Regions from separate parts of the Mycobacterium sp. smrl_JER01 genome, predicted to be linked through region 1. Evidence: predicted binding sites of a transcription regulator. Region 1 holds the regulator's gene; the other holds the start of a gene.

Region 1 (8,507 bases):
GCTGTTCACGCGATGTTGACGTCGGCCGGCATGCGGACCGACGGCAACCGGCGTACACCTTGTGCATGGATTCGATGCTGGAGTACGACCTGGTGGTCATCGGTTCCGGCCCCGGCGGTCAGAAAGCCGCCATCGCGGCCGCCAAGCTCGGCAAGTCGGTCGCTGTGGTGGAACGCGGCCGCATGCTCGGCGGCGTCTGCGTCAACACCGGCACCATCCCGTCGAAAACCCTGCGCGAAGCCGTCGTCTACCTCACTGGGATGAGCCAGCGCGAACTCTACGGCGCCAGCTACCGGGTCAAGGAGAAGATCACCCCCGCCGACCTGCTCGCGCGCACCACCCACGTCATCACCAAGGAGCAGGACGTGGTGCGGTCCCAACTGATGCGCAACCGGATCGACCTGGTCCAGGGGCACGGCCGATTCCTCGACCCCCACACGGTGCTCGTCGAAGAGCCGCATCGCGGTGAACGCACCACCGTCACCGGCGAATACGTCGTCATCGCCACCGGAACCAAGCCCGCGCGGCCCGACGGGGTGGAGTTCGACGACGAGCGGGTGCTCGACTCCGACGGCATCCTGGATCTGAAGACACTGCCGTCGTCGATGGTGGTCGTCGGGGCGGGAGTGATCGGCATCGAGTACGCCTCGATGTTCGCCGCGCTCGGGACCAAGGTCACCGTCGTCGAGAAGCGCGACACCATGCTCGAGTTCTGCGATCCCGAGATCATCGAATCGCTGAAGTTCCACCTGCGCGACCTCGCCGTGACGTTCCGGTTCGGCGAAGAGGTCACCGCGGTCGACGTGGGCTCCACCGGTACCGTCACCACCCTCGCCAGCGGCAAGCAGATTCCGGCCGAGACCGTCATGTACTCGGCCGGCCGTCAGGGGCAGACCCGTGACCTCGATCTGGCCAGCGCCGGACTGGAATCCGACAACCGCGGCCGGATCTTCGTCGACGACAACTACCAGACCAAGGTCGATCACATCTACGCAGTCGGGGATGTCATCGGTTTCCCGGCGTTGGCCGCGACATCGATGGACCAGGGCCGGCTCGCCGCCTATCACGCCTTCGGCGAACCGAGCAAGGGCATGACCGAGCTGCAGCCGATCGGCATCTACTCCATCCCGGAGGTGTCCTACGTGGGGGCCACCGAGGTGGAACTGACCAAAAACGCGGTGCCCTACGAAGTCGGGGTGTCCCGCTACCGCGAACTGGCCCGCGGGCAGATCGCCGGAGACTCGTACGGGATGCTCAAACTGCTCGTCTCCACCGAGGATCTGCGGCTGCTCGGTGTGCACATCTTCGGCACCAGTGCCACCGAGATGGTGCACATCGGTCAAGCCGTGATGGGCTGCGGGGGCACCATCGAGTACCTCGTCGACGCCGTGTTCAACTATCCGACCTTCTCGGAGGCCTACAAGGTCGCCGCACTGGACGTGATGAACAAGCTGCGCGCGTTGAGCCAGTTCCGCGCCTGAATCATCCGCACCCGTCGTCGAACGACGCGGGCGCGTCATCCCCGGGTCCACCTGCCTCGGCGCGTGCCACCAACGCCGACACCGCCGCACCGAACGGCGGCGAGTAGGACACTTCCTCGGCGCATCCGCCGCCGTCGAGCCCACCGATGACGCCGGTGACCGTCGAACCCGAGATCCAGGGAGCGCCGGAGAAGCCAGCGACCACCCCGTCGCAGCGCAGACTCGGGAACCCGTGCCGCTGCGGCGCTGCCGGCGCCCGGCACGCGGTCGGACCGCCCCCGATGCCGGCCGGGTACCCGAGGACGGTGACCTCCTCGCCCACCTCCGGCGCGGAGCCCAACCGCAGACCCGCACCGGCGGCCGATTGCAGCCGGGCGCCGTCTGCCCTGCTCACCCGCGCGACAGCGAAGTCCGCCGCGGGATCGTAGCCGTCGATCCAGCGCGGGTCGAAAAACACCGCGTCGACCTGCCAACCATCGGCAGCCGAGTCTCCCGCGCCGAACCCGGGCACGAACTCGGCGTCGGTGTCTGCGGTCAGACAGTGGGCAGCAGTCAGAATCAGATCGCCGGCCGGTGAGTCCAGCACCGCGGCCGAACAGATGTGCACGTCCCCGACGAAGACCGCCCCGACGCGGGGATCGGGCGCCGCCGGGCGCACCGACGGCAGTGCCGGGTCCGCAGGCGCCCGGGTCGCCGACAGTTGCGGTCCGCATGCCGTCAGCAGCGTCGCCAGCACGGCTGACCACAGACACCGCGCCGACAGTCGGACAGCCACCCGGGCAGAGGACACCCCACGATCCTCCCCGCCCGGCGTTTCCTCGGCGACCAGGCCGGGTAGATCGCGACCCACCGGCGCGGAATGTCACATCGGCGTGTGCACGTTCGAACAACTGGGTGACGCCCGGTGGCCCGCCGTCGCACCGCCGTGCCTGTGCGGGACACTGGACGTTCACGGTTCCAACCGGCATCAGGTGTGTTGCGGGTACCGAGGCGAGGAGGCGAGACGGATGGCTGACGACGAGCACGGCCGGCAGTATCAGCCGGAGCAGACCGGAATGTACGAACTTGAGTTCCCGGGCCCACAGTTGTCGTCGCCAGACGGCCGCGGCCCGGTGCTGGTGCACGCGCTGGAAGGCTTCTCCGACGCCGGACATGCGATCCGGCTCTCGGCCGCGCATCTGAAGAACACGCTCGACACCGAGCTGGTGGCGTCCTTCGCGATCGACGAGCTGCTCGACTACCGGTCCCGGCGCCCGCTGATGACCTTCAAGACCGATCACTTCACCCACTACGACGAGCCGGAACTCAATCTGTACGCGCTGCACGACACCGCGGGCACGCCCTTTCTGCTGCTCGCCGGACTGGAGCCGGATCTGCGTTGGGAGCGATTCGTGACGGCGGTGCGCCTACTGTCCGAGCGGCTCGGCGTGCGCCGGGTGATCGGCCTGGGCTCCATCCCGATGGCGGTTCCGCACACCCGGCCGATGACGCTCACCGCGCACTCCAACGACAAGGAGCTCATCGCCGACCACCAGCCGTGGGTGGGTGAGGTTCAGGTTCCCGGCAGCGTCTCCAATCTCCTGGAGTTCCGGATGGCCCAGCACGGGTACGAGGTCGTCGGTTTCACCGCGCACGTCCCGCACTATCTGGCGCAGACCGACTACCCGTCGGCGGCCGAGACACTGATCTCCGAAGTTGCCAGGAATGGTTCGCTGGAGATCCCCACCGCGGGACTCACCCAGGCCGCTGCCGAGGTGTTCGACAAGATCAATGAGCAGGTGGCGGCCAGTGCAGAGGTCGCTCAGGTGGTGGAGGCTCTCGAGCGCCAGTACGATGCGTTCGTTGCCGCTCAGGAGAACCGGTCGCTGCTGGCGCGGGACGAGGATCTGCCGAGCGGAGAGGAACTCGGCGCCGAATTCGAGCGATTCCTCGCTCAACAGGCCGGTGAGAAGAAGCCGAAGGACGGGGACGACCCCAGGGAAGGCCTGTAGTTCCGCCGGCTGGAACCCGTCCCGACGACGAAGTGGGCGACATGACCGAACGCAAGCCGAACCTGCGGCCCGTGCGCGAACTCACGCCGACGTTGAAGTACTGCACGATCCACGGTTATCGGCGAGCCTTCCGGGTCGCGGGATCCGGTCCGGCGATCCTGCTCATCCACGGCATCGGGGACAACTCGACCACCTGGAGCACCGTGCAGACCCAGTTGGCGCAGCGATTCACCGTCATCGCACCGGATCTGCTGGGCCACGGAAAGTCCGACAAGCCGCGCGCCGACTACTCGGTCGCCGCGTATGCCAACGGTATGCGGGATCTGCTGAGCGTTCTCGACATCGACAGTGTCACGGTGGTCGGGCACTCTCTCGGCGGCGGCGTGGCCATGCAGTTCGCCTATCAGTTCCCCCAGCTGGTCAACCGGTTGATTCTGGTCGGCGCCGGCGGAGTCACCAAGGACGTCAACATCGCTTTGCGCATCGCGTCGCTGCCGATGGGCAGCGAGGCGCTGGCTCTGTTGCGCCTGCCGTTGGTACTGCCGGCCCTTCAGGTCCTGGGGCGGCTCAGCGGAACAGTGCTCGGGTCGACCGGGGTCGGCCGCGACATTCCCGACATGCTGCGCATCCTGGCTGACCTGCCCGAGCCGACCGCGTCATCGGCGTTCGCCCGAACGCTACGCGCCGTTGTCGACTGGCGCGGGCAGGTGGTCACCATGCTCGACCGCTGCTACCTGACCCAGTCGGTTCCGGTGCAGCTCATCTGGGGCAGCCTCGACGCCGTGATTCCGGTCAGCCACGCCGAGATGGCCCACGCAGCCATGCCCGGTTCGGAGCTGGAGATCTTCCAGGGTTCGGGCCACTTCCCGTTCCACGACGATCCGGATCGCTTCGTCGAGGTGGTCGAGAAGTTCATCAGCTCGACCGAGCCGGCGGTGTACGACCAGGAGTATCTGCGCGGGTTGCTCCGTACCGGTATCAGCGAGGGCACCATCTCCGGTCCGCTCGACACACGCGTCGCGGTGCTCGACGCCATGGGCGCCGACGAACGTTCGGCAACCTGACCGGGGTTCCGCGGGCGACGACGTAGCATCGGCGCATGGCCATCGACGTGACAGTGCTGCGCGTATTCACTGACCAGGACGGCAGATTCGGCAACCCGCTCGGTGTCGTGGACGCGGCGACAGTGGACGCGGGCGACCGGCAACGCATCGCCACCGAACTGGGCTACAGCGAGACGGTGTTCGTCACCCTTCCGCACGCGGGCACGCACAGCGCCCACGCCCGCATCCACACGCCCACCACGGAGATGCCCTTCGCCGGTCATCCCACCGTGGGCGCGTCCTGGTGGCTCAAGGACCGCGGCATGCCGATCAAGACGCTGCAGGTACCGGCGGGCATCGTGCAGGTCGGCTACAGCGGGGATCTGACCTCGGTCAGCGCCCGGGCGGACTGGGCGCCGGCGTTCGCGATTCACGACGTGGAGTCGCCGGACGAGCTGGCCGCGGCCGATCCCGACGACTACGCCGACGGTTCCGAGCACTATCTGTGGACCTGGCTGGACGAGGCCGCTGGAACCATTCGTTCCCGGATGTTCGCCCCGCATCTGGGGATTCGGGAGGACGAGGCCACCGGCGCCGCGGCGGTCCGAATCACCGAGCATCTCAGTCGTGATCTGACGATCGTGCAGGGTCAGGGATCGGTCATCGAAACCACGTGGAGCCCGGAGGGATGGGTTCAGGTCGCCGGACGTGTGGTAGACGACGGGCAACGTCAGATCGACTGACGGCGCGTCCGGCCGGCGTGCGGGACACAGGGCAGGGGCGGGCGCGTCAGGTTTGCGCCGCCGCCTCACGGTGGGCGCGCAGCGCCTGGATCTCACGCTCGAAGTCCTCGGCCGATGAGAATGAGCGGTACACCGATGCGAACCGCAGATAGGCGACCTCGTCGAGCTCACGCAGCGGACCGAGAATGGCCAGACCCACTTCGTGGCTGGGAACCTCGGCCGATCCGGTGGCCCTGACTGCATCTTCGACCTGCTGCGCGAGCAGATTGAGCGCATCGTCGTCGACCTGACGGCCCTGGCAGGAGCGCCGCACACCGCGGATGACCTTCTCCCGGCTGAAAGGTTCGGTCACGCCGCTGCGCTTCACGACCGCCAGTACCGCGGTCTCGACCGTGGTGAACCTGCGCCCGCATTCAGGACAGGACCGGCGCCGACGAATGGCCTGACCTTCGTCGGTCTCCCGGGAATCCACGACACGCGAATCCGGATGCCGGCAGAACGGACAGTGCATCACCGCTCCTTCGCCGCATCGACAGTCAACCGCTTCGAACGCCCTTGAGCGTACCTGCGTCAGCCGCGGGTGGCGCAATGCCGGACTCAGCGGCGCGTACCTCATTGGACCGGTCCTCAGAAGGGTTGGGCCGCAGCGGTTTTGGAATCTCTGCGGGCGCCTCAGGCGACCGGCGCGATCAGTGTCTGGCCAGCGTCCAGCGCCACCGACTGCAGCTGATTCAACTCACGGATTCGGTCGATGACGTCGGCGATCGGGGCATCGGGGGCGACGCGCTGTGCCACCTGCTGCAACGACTCGCCACTGTGCACCTGGACCACTGTGAGACGCCCCGGCACGGCGGACTCACCGCCGGCCAGACCGCCGAACTGGCCGACGAGCCCGAGCCAGAGCGTGATCGCCGCGGCCACCAACGCCAGCAACACCGTGGTAACCGGCGTGATCGGGCGGCGCCGGTGCGATGCCCGCGACACCAGTACCCCGGTGCCCCGATAGCGAACGGCGGCGCCGCCGCCCGGCCGGCGGGTCGCCGGCCTACGGGCCGGGACCGCCGGCCGCACCCGGCCGTCACCGATCCGCAGCCGGGGCGCGCGCTCGAACTCGTTCCAGGTTGCGCGATCGTCGAGAATGGTCATCTGCTCGCCTTCCGTATCAGGACCGTTCGCTCTTGTGTTCGAACTCTAGTCGATCAGGTGTTCGATTGATAGAACACGTGATCGAACTGTTGCGAACGCTAACGCACGCCACCGACACGTCCCGGCGACGCGAAAAACGGCCGCGGTCCGTCCACAGCGGTTCGTCTGCACAGGGCGACACACCTCGAACACATGTTTGATTATCGGCGGCGGTCGCGTTACATTCAGGCCCATGAGTGACGACAGCAGAGACAGCACCAACGGCTCCGGCGCAGGCCGAGGCCGGGACTCTGGCCTGACCGAACGTCAGCGCACCATCCTCGACGTCATCCGCGCGTCGGTGACCAGCCGCGGCTATCCGCCGAGCATCAGGGAGATCGGCGACGCCGTCGGGTTGACCTCCACCTCATCGGTCGCCCATCAGCTCCGCACCCTCGAACGCAAGGGATACCTGCGCCGCGACCCCAACCGTCCGCGCGCAGTCGATGTCCGTGGCGCCGACGACGGCATCGCGGCCCCCGCCGCTCCCATCGTCACGACCGATGTCGCCGGCTCCGACTCGCTTCCCGAACCCACATTCGTGCCCGTGCTGGGACGCATCGCCGCGGGCGGGCCCATCCTGGCCGAAGAGGCTGTCGAGGACGTCTTCCCGCTGCCCCGCGAACTCGTCGGCGAAGGCTCGCTGTTCTTGCTCAAGGTGGTCGGCGAATCCATGGTCGACGCCGCCATCTGCGATGGCGATTGGGTGGTGGTCCGGCAGCAGAGCGTCGCCGACAACGGAGACATCGTGGCCGCGATGATCGACGGTGAGGCGACCGTCAAGACGTTCAAGCGCACCCGGGGTCAGGTCTGGCTGATGCCGCACAACCCGGCCTTCGACCCGATCCCCGGCAACGACGCGGCCATCCTGGGCAAGGTCGTGACCGTCATCCGCAAGATCTGACCGGCCCGCGCGTCGACCGGAACCCCGCAGACCGCGGTCTTACTCTCCCCGGACGAAACCGTTGGTGCGTGCGATTTCCTCGCTGGCAAACCAGATCTCGACCGGCGCCTCGTCGTAATCGCTGCTGTCCGGAGTCCAGAACAGGCCGGACTTGGTGTCGGCCTTAATCGGATACCCGTCGGGGATCTCGGCGGGATCGTCGAACGGCATGTGCAGCGCCGTCCCGAGCGGGGTGGGCTCGTCGATGTCGATCCGGGCGTGCCGGCCGGTGTCGGTGATCGCGTCATGCACCGGCGGGGCGGGCGGCGGCAGCACCGGGGCGGCCGGAGGCCTCCGATCGAACTCCGCCTCGTCACGGTCAGCGGCCGCGAAGTCACCCAGACCTGCCCGGTCGGCATCGTCGAGGTCCCGGTGCGCCCAGTCGGCCCAGTCGGCCCGGTCGGCCCGGTCGTCCCTGTCGGTCCTGTCGTCGCTGTCGTGCCGGTCGTCCCAGTCGTGGCTGTCGTCCCAGCCGTCCCGGTCGTCCCAGCTGTCGCTGTCGTCCCGGACCTCGCTGTCGTCGAGATCCGCCTCGTCGGGCCCCTCGACCACATCGTGGGACAGGTCCTCGGCGCTGGTGGCCTCGGGCGCCGGGTCGACCGTCACCACCCGCGTCGGAGCCGTGTCCACCGCGTCCGGGTCGTCCTGCTCACCGAGTGCGACGTTCGGCGCCTCGTCATCGCGCGCAGCGCTGTCGCCGACGGCCGGCGAACCCCAGAAACTGGGCGGCTCCGCACCGAAGTCCCTGCCCGTCGACGACGCGGCACCCAACGATCCGAGTCCTTCGCGGGCATACCGGTCGCCGAACACTTCGTCTTCGCGGCCGTCGTCGTCCTGGTCGTGCTGCGGCCCGCTCTCCGATTCGCCGAAGAACTGTTCGTCGCGGCGTCGACGCTTACGCAGCACGGCCAGCCCGACCAACCCACCCAGCAGCAGCAGCGGGACCAGCGCCAGCAACCACCACCAGGTCCACCTCAGCCCCGAGCTCTCGGTGTTCTCAGCCGCCTGGGGGGTCGGAGAGGACGCCTGTGGGGGTCCGGCCCCCGGCACTTCCAGCTCCGCCAGCTGTGCCGCCAGTCCGGCCGGTTCGGTGCTGAACTTCTGCGTCACCGTGTCCCAGG
Region 2 (8,507 bases), on a different contig from region 1:
GTGCGCTCGGCATCGCTGGTGAAGGGTAGCCAGTTGTGATCGGTCGTCATCAAAGAGAGTTGTTCTACGTTGGCGTAACCAGCCCGAGACACGGAGAAGGTAGCTACCGCCACCAACCGCACGTCACCTGCATCAGCCATCTGCCAAAGTTCCAGCTCTGTGGCGAAGCGCTTGGTCATTTTTCGGTACAGGTCTTCATCGAGAAACCAGGGGTGGCCCGGCTGGTGGCGGACCTGCATCTTGAAGCCGTGGGCGGCTGGCTCAATCGCCTTGATATCGCCCACGCCGATCAGGAATTTGGTGGGCTTCCCCGGCTGTCTACGCGCTGGAGCCCAAGCCTTAATCCGGCGTTGCTCGATCTCGGCCTTGCGGTCGGCCGAGAAGGGCTCCGGGATGAACAACGATGCGGCGAAGGGGCTTTTGCGGACTAGCTTGCCATCGGCGGCATCCCGGAGCCGGCGGTACACCACACCCCACGGCCGCCGCCCCGCAAAGCCCGGGTGCCACGTCGTCAGTTCCGCCTCATCCCAGAGGTAATGCAGCACAGCGCGTAGGGATAACTTGTTGCCGTCCGACTGCACCGCGCTTGCCGGCGATCCGGAAGGCTCTGGAGCGGCACGATTGCCGGACTTTGACAGCGAGAACCCCAGTCGCAGCGTGGTTGTTCCGTCGGCATTCCTGGCTTCGTGACCGACCCCGACTACGACCGCCACGGCGGGTTCCCGATCTTCGAACCCGCCCAGCCCGGTCCCGGGTTCGGCCGCTTCGTGGCGTCGATGCGACGGCTGCAGGACCTCGCGGTGTCCGCCGACCCCGACAGTGCGACGTGGGACGACGCCGCTGATCGCGTCGAGGCGCTGGTGGAACAGCTGGCCCCCTTCGAGGCCGCCGAGGGCGTGGGCCCGGCCAACCGGGTCGTCGAACTGCCCGGCGGCGGCAGCCTGTTGATGCCGCCGTTTCGGCTCAGCAGCTTCGAGCCCGAGGGTGTCGAGTTGACCGTGCAGTTCAGCCGTTTCCACGTGGGCGGTAACCACGCCGTCCACGGTGGGGTGCTGCCGCTGCTGTTCGATTCGGTGTTCGGCATGGTGATCCACGCCGCGGGCCGGCCGATCAGCCGCACCGCCTTCCTGCACGTCGACTACCGCAAGGTCACGCCCATCGACACCACGCTGACCGCGCGCGGCTGGATCCGGGAGACCGACGGCCGTAAGGCGTTCGTCAACGCCGAGCTGCGCGACCCCGACGGCAATGTGCTCGCCGAGGCCAACGGGTTGATGGTGCGTCTGCTCGCCGGCCAGCCCTGACGGGTCGGCGCCGAGACTGCAGGCAGTGCGGCGTTTTACCCTGAAATCCCGCACCCCGCGCAGTTTCGGCGGCACCATGATCACGTGACCACCGAACGTCCCGAGCGCGATGTGCGCCGGCTGTCCACCCCACGCGCGGCTGGCCTGGCCGGCGTGTTGTTCGCCGTGCTGTTCGGCGTCGCGATCGCGCTGATCCACACCGCGCTTCCCGAAGGCGCCCAGCCGGGCGCGCAGTGGGTGGAGGGTTCGGAGGGCAAGGTGCGCGCGGCGGCGGTGCTGATGCCGTTCGCCGGCATCTGCTTCCTGTGGTTCATCGGAGTGGTGCGCGACGGATTGGGCAGGTTCGAGGACAAGTTCTTCGCCTCGGTCTTCCTGGGCAGTGGGCTGCTGTTCCTCGCGATGATCTTCGTGTCGTCTGCCGTGGGGGTGGCGTTGGTGGCCAGCCGCGGCGCCGACTACGGAGCCGATGTGCACGTGTTCGGTCAGGCACTGCTGATCGCGCTGTCGAAGACCTACGCCCTGCGAATGGCAGCGGTGTTCATGATGTCGCTGGCCACCATCTGGCTCAAGACCGGCCTGGTGTCGCGGGGGCTGGTGATCTTCACCTACGTGGTGGCGCTGACGCTGTTGGTGGCCAGTGACGTGACGGTGTGGCTGACGCTGGCGTTCCCGGTCTGGGTGCTGATCGTCAGCGTGCTCGCGCTGAGCAAGGCCGGGCTGATCGACCTGCACCGCGACGGCGACTGATTCCCGCTGTCGGCGAGCAGGTTTGGGTCTTGTCCGCCTACGGATCGTCGTGGTCGATGATCCGTTCGGGGTGGTGGAGGTTGTTGGTGCGGGACTGGCCGCAGTCCAGCTCGGGGGGCGGAATCCATTCGGTGACGCCGTCTGTGGGGCGGTTCCTTGTGGTCCAGCCGGCGGTCTCCACCATGCGATTGTTCGGCCCGCACGCCAACGTCAGGTCCTCGATGTCGGTGCGCCCGCCGTCCTTCCAGTCTTGGTTGGCGTGATGCACCTGGGAGCGGTAGGCACTCGCGCTGCAGCCGGGCATGGTGCAGCCGCGGTGTTTGGCCAGCAGCATCAGCCGCTGAGCCAGGGTGGCGGTCCGGCGGGCCCGGCCCAGGTGCAGGGGCAGGCCCTTGCCGTCGAACAGCGCCAGCCACGGGCGGGAGTGGGCGGCGAACTTGAGCACGTCGGCGATCGGCAGCCTCGTGCCGCCGGCGGTCAGGCCGTGGCCGGTGCCCTTCTCCAGATCAGTCAGACTCACCGTGATCACGACATTCGCGGGCAGGCCGTTGATGGTCCCCGTCGGCTGCGTGGTGAGCATGCGTTTGCACAGGGCCAGCAGCGCGTCGTGGTTGCGTTTGCCCGTGGTGCGGGTGTCGTTGCGTATCTGCTCGTCGGTGGGTTCGCCGTCGAGGCAGGGGTGCTCGTCAGCGGGGTTGCACATCCCCGGGGCGGCGTTGCGCTCCATCAACGGCTCTAAGGTGGCCCACGCCTCCGGAGTCAGGAGTCCTTCGAAGGGCCGCATCCCATCGGGGCGTTGCTTGCCGACCCGGATATAAGCCAGGGCTTGGCGGTCCTCATCGGAGAGCTCGCCGTCCTGGTTCAGCAGGTAGAGCATGTGCGCGGCGGCGGTGCGGAACTCGGCGGGTCCGAGTTCGCAGGCATGCTGGGCCAACTGGACTTCGGCGTTCTCCCGGGTCTGAACATCCACGAACCCGGGCAGCTCACGAAAGAACCACCGCACATGCTTGATGCGCTCGGCGCCGATCAACCCCTGGGCCTGACCACGCGCGAACGTGGGCATGGAGGGCGCCAGCGGTTCACCGGTCAGCGAGGTCCGCGGCCCCAACAACGCCGCCTCGTCCAACCGCCGACGCGCCTCCGAGCTGGAGATCCGCAGCCGCTGCGACAGCACTGCCGAGTAATTCTTGGCGCCCAGGGATATCGGTGAGCTCTGGGAGGTGATCCGCTGATACACCCGATGATCGAGGACCGGCTGCGCGCGGGCGATAGCTTCAAGACGCTGCTGCACATCCAACAACTCGACATCGGTGAACGCGTCGATCGACAGGCGATTCATCTGCGCGGTCAGGGTTTCGATCTGCGCCAGGGCAGCCAGCATCGCCTCCCGGTCTGCGACGGCTGAGCTACCCATGCCTCGAACATACGTGCGACCACCGACAAAAATCCGCGCCATGTGACGTCAGATGCCCAAGTGACACAGGGTTTTTGGTACTTCATCGAGACTGCAACCAGCGTGACTGTCACTCGCACTTTGTCACGGTGGGTGCAGTGTCAACGCCCGTTCACTCGACGATGTTCAGCGCTCCGGAGGGGCAGAGCTGCACGGCTTTTCGCGCGTTGTCCTGCTCGGCTGGGGGCACATCCTCGACCAGCAGCACCACGATCCCGTCGTCGTCCTGGTCGAAGACCGCCTCGCTGTTCATCACACAGACCCCGGCGCCGATGCAGACGTCGCGGTCGGCGCGCACCCTCACCAGGCCACCTGCAGCGACTGCAGCCCGTAGATGAAGTGGAAGGACCGGAAGGCCACGTCGTCGAAGGATTCGTCGAGGCGCAGGGTCGGAAAGCGTTGCAACAGAGCCGGAAACGCGATCTTCATCTCCATCCGGGCCAGCGGTGCGCCCAGGCAGTGATGGACACCGTGGCCGAACGCCAGATGTCCCATGGCGCCGCGGCGGACGTCGAATACCTCCGGGTTGTCGATGAAGCTCGGGTCGCGGTTGCCCGACGGTAGTGAGACGACCACCAGCTGGTGCGCGGGAATCTGCACCCCGGCGATCTCCACGTCGTTGGTGGTGATGCGGGGGATGCCCGAATGCACGATCGACAGCCAGCGCAGCAGCTCCTCCACCGCCGGGCCCACGGCATCGGGGTCGTTGCGCACCAGGGCCAGCTGATCCGGGTGCTGCAGCAACGCCAGGGTGCCGAGGCCGAGCATGTTGGAGGTGGTCTCGTGACCGGCCACCAGTAGCAGGCTGCAGATGCCCACCAGCTCGTCGTCGGTGAGCTCGGATCCATGCTCGCGCACCAGCATTCCGAGCATATCGTCACCGGGTGAGCGACGTGCGCCGGCCACCAGCGCCTGCATGTAGGCACGCCCGGCGCGCTGCAGCTCGAAGCGTTCCTCGATCGGGATCGACAGGTCGAGCTGGCGGCTGGTGCGGTGCTGGAAATCGTCGCGGTCGTCATACGGCACGCCCAGCAACTCGCAGATCACCAGTGACGGGATGGGCAATGCGAAGTCGGTGACGAGATCACTTGGTGGACCGGCCTTTTCCATGGCGTCCAGATGCTGGGTCACGATCTCGGTGATCCGTGGCTCCAGGCGCTTCATCCGGCGGCCGGTGAACTCGCCGGTGAGCATGCGGCGCAACCGGGTGTGCCTGGGTGGGTCCAGGCCCAGCAGGTTGCCGGACTGGGCGGCGCGTTGTTCTTCCTCGGACACCTCGGGTGCCCCGGGTACGACGAACCCTGGCGGGCGCTCATTGGAGAACCGCTCCGGATCGGAGAGCACCGTCTTGATGTCGTCGTGGCGGGTCACCAGGTACACCGGCATGCCGAAAGCGTTGATGACGGTGCGCACCCCCTCGGTCTCGCGGATCTCGCCGAGGGTGGGGATGGGGTCGAAGTCGACACGCTGCATGTGCAGCGGAGGTGAGGCAGGTGCCTGGGTCATGGTGTCGACGGTACCAGCCCCCCACCCAGCCGTCGAAAATGGCGTCCGGCTCGTTTTCGGGCTGCTCGGAGCGGCCGACCAGAAAGTCGAAATCGCACCCCCGGTCGGCCTGCAGGACACGGTCGACGTACATGGCCGCGTAGCCACGACGCTGTCGATGGCGCGGGGGTGGCGCCTGGCGGGTGGCCAGTTCGTCGTCGGGAACCAGTAGGTCCAGCGTGCCGGCGTGGGCGTTCAGCGCGATGATGTCGCCGTCGCGGACCAGGCCCCCTACGGCACGTGTGTTCTGCACGTCAGCCCCGAGTCGGCCGCGGGCGGTCCGCTGGCTCGTTGTGCAGGTCGTCGGGCGTGATGATCACTCGGTCGAGGATGTGTTCACGCAAGTTCGGTGCGTAGGTGAACAGGTCCTCGAGCACCAGGTCGGCCCACTTCTCCTTTTCCGCGGCCCAGGTGGTGCCGGTGAGCTCGGATGGCAGCTGCTGGATGCCCAGGGTCATCGTGTGCAGACCCTTGGGCGCCAGCGTGTCGTCGGTGACCGACTGGGTGACGGCCTCGATGACGAACGTGCTGGGGAACGTGCCGCGTCGCTGCGCCTCGTAGGCCTCCTCGAATGCCTCTCGGCTGGGGCCGAGCAGCTGGTGGCCGTGGTGCTGGGGTCCCTCGGTGGCGTCGGTGAACGGAAGGTACTGCGGCAGTTCATCGATCAACAGGTGGATCCGGGCCATCGAACCGCGGGTGTCGATGTTCTCGACGTCGCGGACCAGCTTCGGCGCCAGCACCCCCGGTTCCAGCAACTGCAGCAGGGATCGTTTGGGATCGGCGTTGGAGAACACCTGCTTCGCGGTGATCACCGAGCCGTCCCGCAACCGCACCCCGGTGGCGACCCCACGCTCGACGAGCACCCGGTCCACCGGGGCCGAGGTGCGGATGGTGGCCCCGTGTGCCCGGGCCGAGGCCGCCAGTGCCTCGCTGATGGCACCCATGCCGCCGCGGGCCATCCCGAATTGGCCGAAGTTGCCGTTGAACTCGCCCCAGGAATGGTGGCCGTAGGTGTAGGCGGTACCGGGGGTGGAGGGACCGCCGAAGATCGACACCATGCCGAAGAACGTCAGCATGCTCTTGAGCCGCTCGTCCTCGAAATACCGGTCCAGCAGATCACGCACCGAGAGCAGGGTGAACTCGTCGAACAGCGTCTGCTCGCCGACGGCTTCGAAGGCGGCGAACACCTCGGACCGTTCCGGTGGCGGTTTCAGCAGGTACGGCGTGACCAGCCCGGCGAAGCGTTGCAGCCGGATGCCGAAGTCGAGGAACGCCTGCGCATCCTTCTTGCTGAGCTTCTCGAGTTCCCGCAGCGTCCGGTCGGTCTCCTTCCACATGGTGAAGGAGGTGCCGTCGCGGAACAGGCTGAACGACAGTGCGTCACCCTGGTAGAGCTCCAGGCCGTACTTGGCCAGCTCCAGTTCGGTGATGATCTCGGGACGCAGCAGGCCGGCGATGAAGGCGCACGACGACCACTTCGAGCCGGGGATGAGCTCCTCGGTGACGCAGGCGCCGCCCACGAGGTCGCGCGCCTCGAGCACCAGCACCGACTTGCCTGCGCGGGCCAGGTAGTTGGCGGTGACGAGGCCGTTATGGCCGGCGCCGATGATGACGGCGTCGTAGTCAGTGGGCATCGGAACTCCTGAGTGGGGAATGACGGGTGAAGATGGTGCTGACGCTGCCCGGTTCCACGAGCTCGTCGAAGCGGGCGACGACGGGTTTGAGCTCGGGTGCGTTGTCGCGCACCTGCTCCCAGTCGGGCCAGGAGGTCACCGTCATCACCTCGACGACCACGCCGTCGTCGGAGAGATAGACGTCGAACCCCAGCACCTCGTCGAAGCCCAGGCACACGGGGCGATCGAGTTCAGCGGAGAACTGCTCGAAGTCGGCGACCGGAACACCCGGCCGCAGACGGAACGTGTTGATGGCGCTGACCGTCATGTCAGGCGGTCGCATGGTTGATCATCACGTGCTTGATCTCGGTGTAGGCCTCGAGTGCGTACACCGACATGTCCTTGCCGTGGCCGGACTGCTTGAAGCCGCCGTGTGGCATCTCCGGCGTCACCGGAGCGTGGTCGTTGACCCACACCGTGCCGAATTGGAGTGCACCGGAGGTGACCATGGCGCGGCCCACGTCGCGGGTGAACACCGAAGCAGCCAAGCCATATTCGGTGTCGTTCGCCCAGGCGAGCACGTCGTCGTTGTCACTGAACCGGGTCACCGACGTCACCGGGCCGAACAGGGTTGTCAACGATCGACCGGTCGGCAACGGCGCCATAGCCCGATAGCTCGCTGGGAGGCAGCCACGACCGGCACCGATGGTCATGTGCGGCCGCCGTGCCGGGCATTCGTTTGACAATGAGGCTGTCGCCAGCAGCAGCGATGTACATCTGCACCCCGGCGGGCTGGCACAAACACAGCGGGCGTGATCTCGCTGCTTTGGCATCCCGGAGAATCTGTTGTCCCTCAAGGCAATGCACATCGTCTACCACGTGTTCCCCGACCTGAAACGGGGTCGCCACGACTGTCATGAGGTCTTCTTCTCCCGCTAGTGTTTGTACCGCTACATGGATAGCTGCGCGAGTGCTGGAGCCGTGACTTCGGAGATGCGGTCGGGCCGGAAGCCGCTCCAGTGCTCATCGCCGGCCACCACGACGGGGGCTTGCAGGTAGCCCAGGGCCATCACGTAGTCGCGGGCCTCGGCATCGACGCTGATGTCGATTTTCGCGTAGGTGATGCCCGCTTTGTCGAGCGCCTTGAACGTCGCGGTGCACTGCACGCAGTTGGGCTTGGTGTACACGGTGATCCTGCTCATCGTCGCTCTCCTACTCACCTACAAACTCCCACTGAACTTTCCTTGGCCCCAACGCAATCGACCGGATGGTCCCTGCACGGGCCAAGCTCCTCAGATGCCGATATATCCCTGTGCGCGAGTCCTGTGAGGAACGCGGACGACTCACCAGATGCCAGGTTCGATGACACTCGACCACCCGCATCGCCGTAGGCCGGCGAGGTGCGTGACACACCAGCTCGCAGCCCACATCGAGACGGTGGGTCTGCCACGGCAGAACGCTGGCCAGCTCGGCGCTAGTCATCGGTGCTTCGGCGGCCCGCAACACCGCGACCAGCTGCTCACGAACAGCGATGGTGTCGGCCGTAGTCACGTTGCTGCCCAACCGTAGTCGCCAAGGTCGAAAAGACGCTCTTGCATCGACAGCACACGGTTTGACCACAAGTGCACCGCGGCGCTATCCCGGTGCTCCCCCACTGGCGTGCACGCCCAGCTGTGTACAGGACTGTGCGCCACCGTGTCGCGATCGGCGCGGATCACGACGGCAGCTTTCGCCTTCGACACGGCTCGAAGTACCTGCGTCGGGTCGACGCGCGCGTGATGGATGAGACTGGCGCCCTGAGCACCGAAGACCTCGGTTCGCAGGTCGAGGTAGATGCACACTCCG

The links. Region 1 encodes LexA, which represses DNA repair genes until DNA is damaged. Its sites were predicted from a motif close to CGAACANNTGTTCG; they were not measured.
Region 2: ACNUDN_RS31685 (HNH endonuclease signature motif containing protein) is a predicted target of LexA. The motif match lies at 3,470-3,483, and genes of this name have one in related genera.

The regions. Positions count from the first base shown of each region.
Region 1 covers NZ_JBLXXK020000001.1:2,382,518-2,391,024, reverse strand. The annotation lists gene sthA (Si-specific NAD(P)(+) transhydrogenase) at 75-1,481, shown strand; gene ACNUDN_RS11300 (trypsin-like serine peptidase) at 1,483-2,256, opposite strand; gene ACNUDN_RS11295 (proteasome assembly chaperone family protein) at 2,489-3,472, shown strand; gene ACNUDN_RS11290 (alpha/beta fold hydrolase) at 3,514-4,536, shown strand; gene ACNUDN_RS11285 (PhzF family phenazine biosynthesis protein) at 4,572-5,258, shown strand; gene nrdR (transcriptional regulator NrdR) at 5,305-5,769, opposite strand; gene ACNUDN_RS11275 (LysM peptidoglycan-binding domain-containing protein) at 5,931-6,404, opposite strand; gene lexA (transcriptional repressor LexA) at 6,637-7,347, shown strand; gene ACNUDN_RS11265 (LGFP repeat-containing protein) at 7,387-8,507, opposite strand, start outside.
Region 2 covers NZ_JBLXXK020000005.1:54,901-63,407, forward strand. The annotation lists gene ACNUDN_RS31670 (DUF1173 family protein) at 1-713, opposite strand, end outside; gene ACNUDN_RS31675 (PaaI family thioesterase) at 687-1,304, shown strand; gene ACNUDN_RS31680 (hypothetical protein) at 1,389-2,051, shown strand; gene ACNUDN_RS31685 (HNH endonuclease signature motif containing protein) at 2,089-3,465, opposite strand; gene ACNUDN_RS31690 (ferredoxin) at 3,617-3,808, opposite strand; gene ACNUDN_RS31695 (cytochrome P450) at 3,805-5,010, opposite strand; partial or broken gene ACNUDN_RS31700 (hypothetical protein) at 5,165-5,302, opposite strand; gene ACNUDN_RS31705 (phytoene desaturase family protein) at 5,304-6,683, opposite strand; gene ACNUDN_RS31710 (RedY/HapK family protein) at 6,673-7,005, opposite strand; partial or broken gene ACNUDN_RS31715 (aldehyde dehydrogenase family protein) at 6,992-7,291, opposite strand; gene ACNUDN_RS31720 (DUF1173 family protein) at 7,254-7,580, opposite strand; gene nrdH (glutaredoxin-like protein NrdH) at 7,613-7,864, opposite strand; gene ACNUDN_RS31730 (hypothetical protein) at 8,210-8,507, opposite strand, start outside.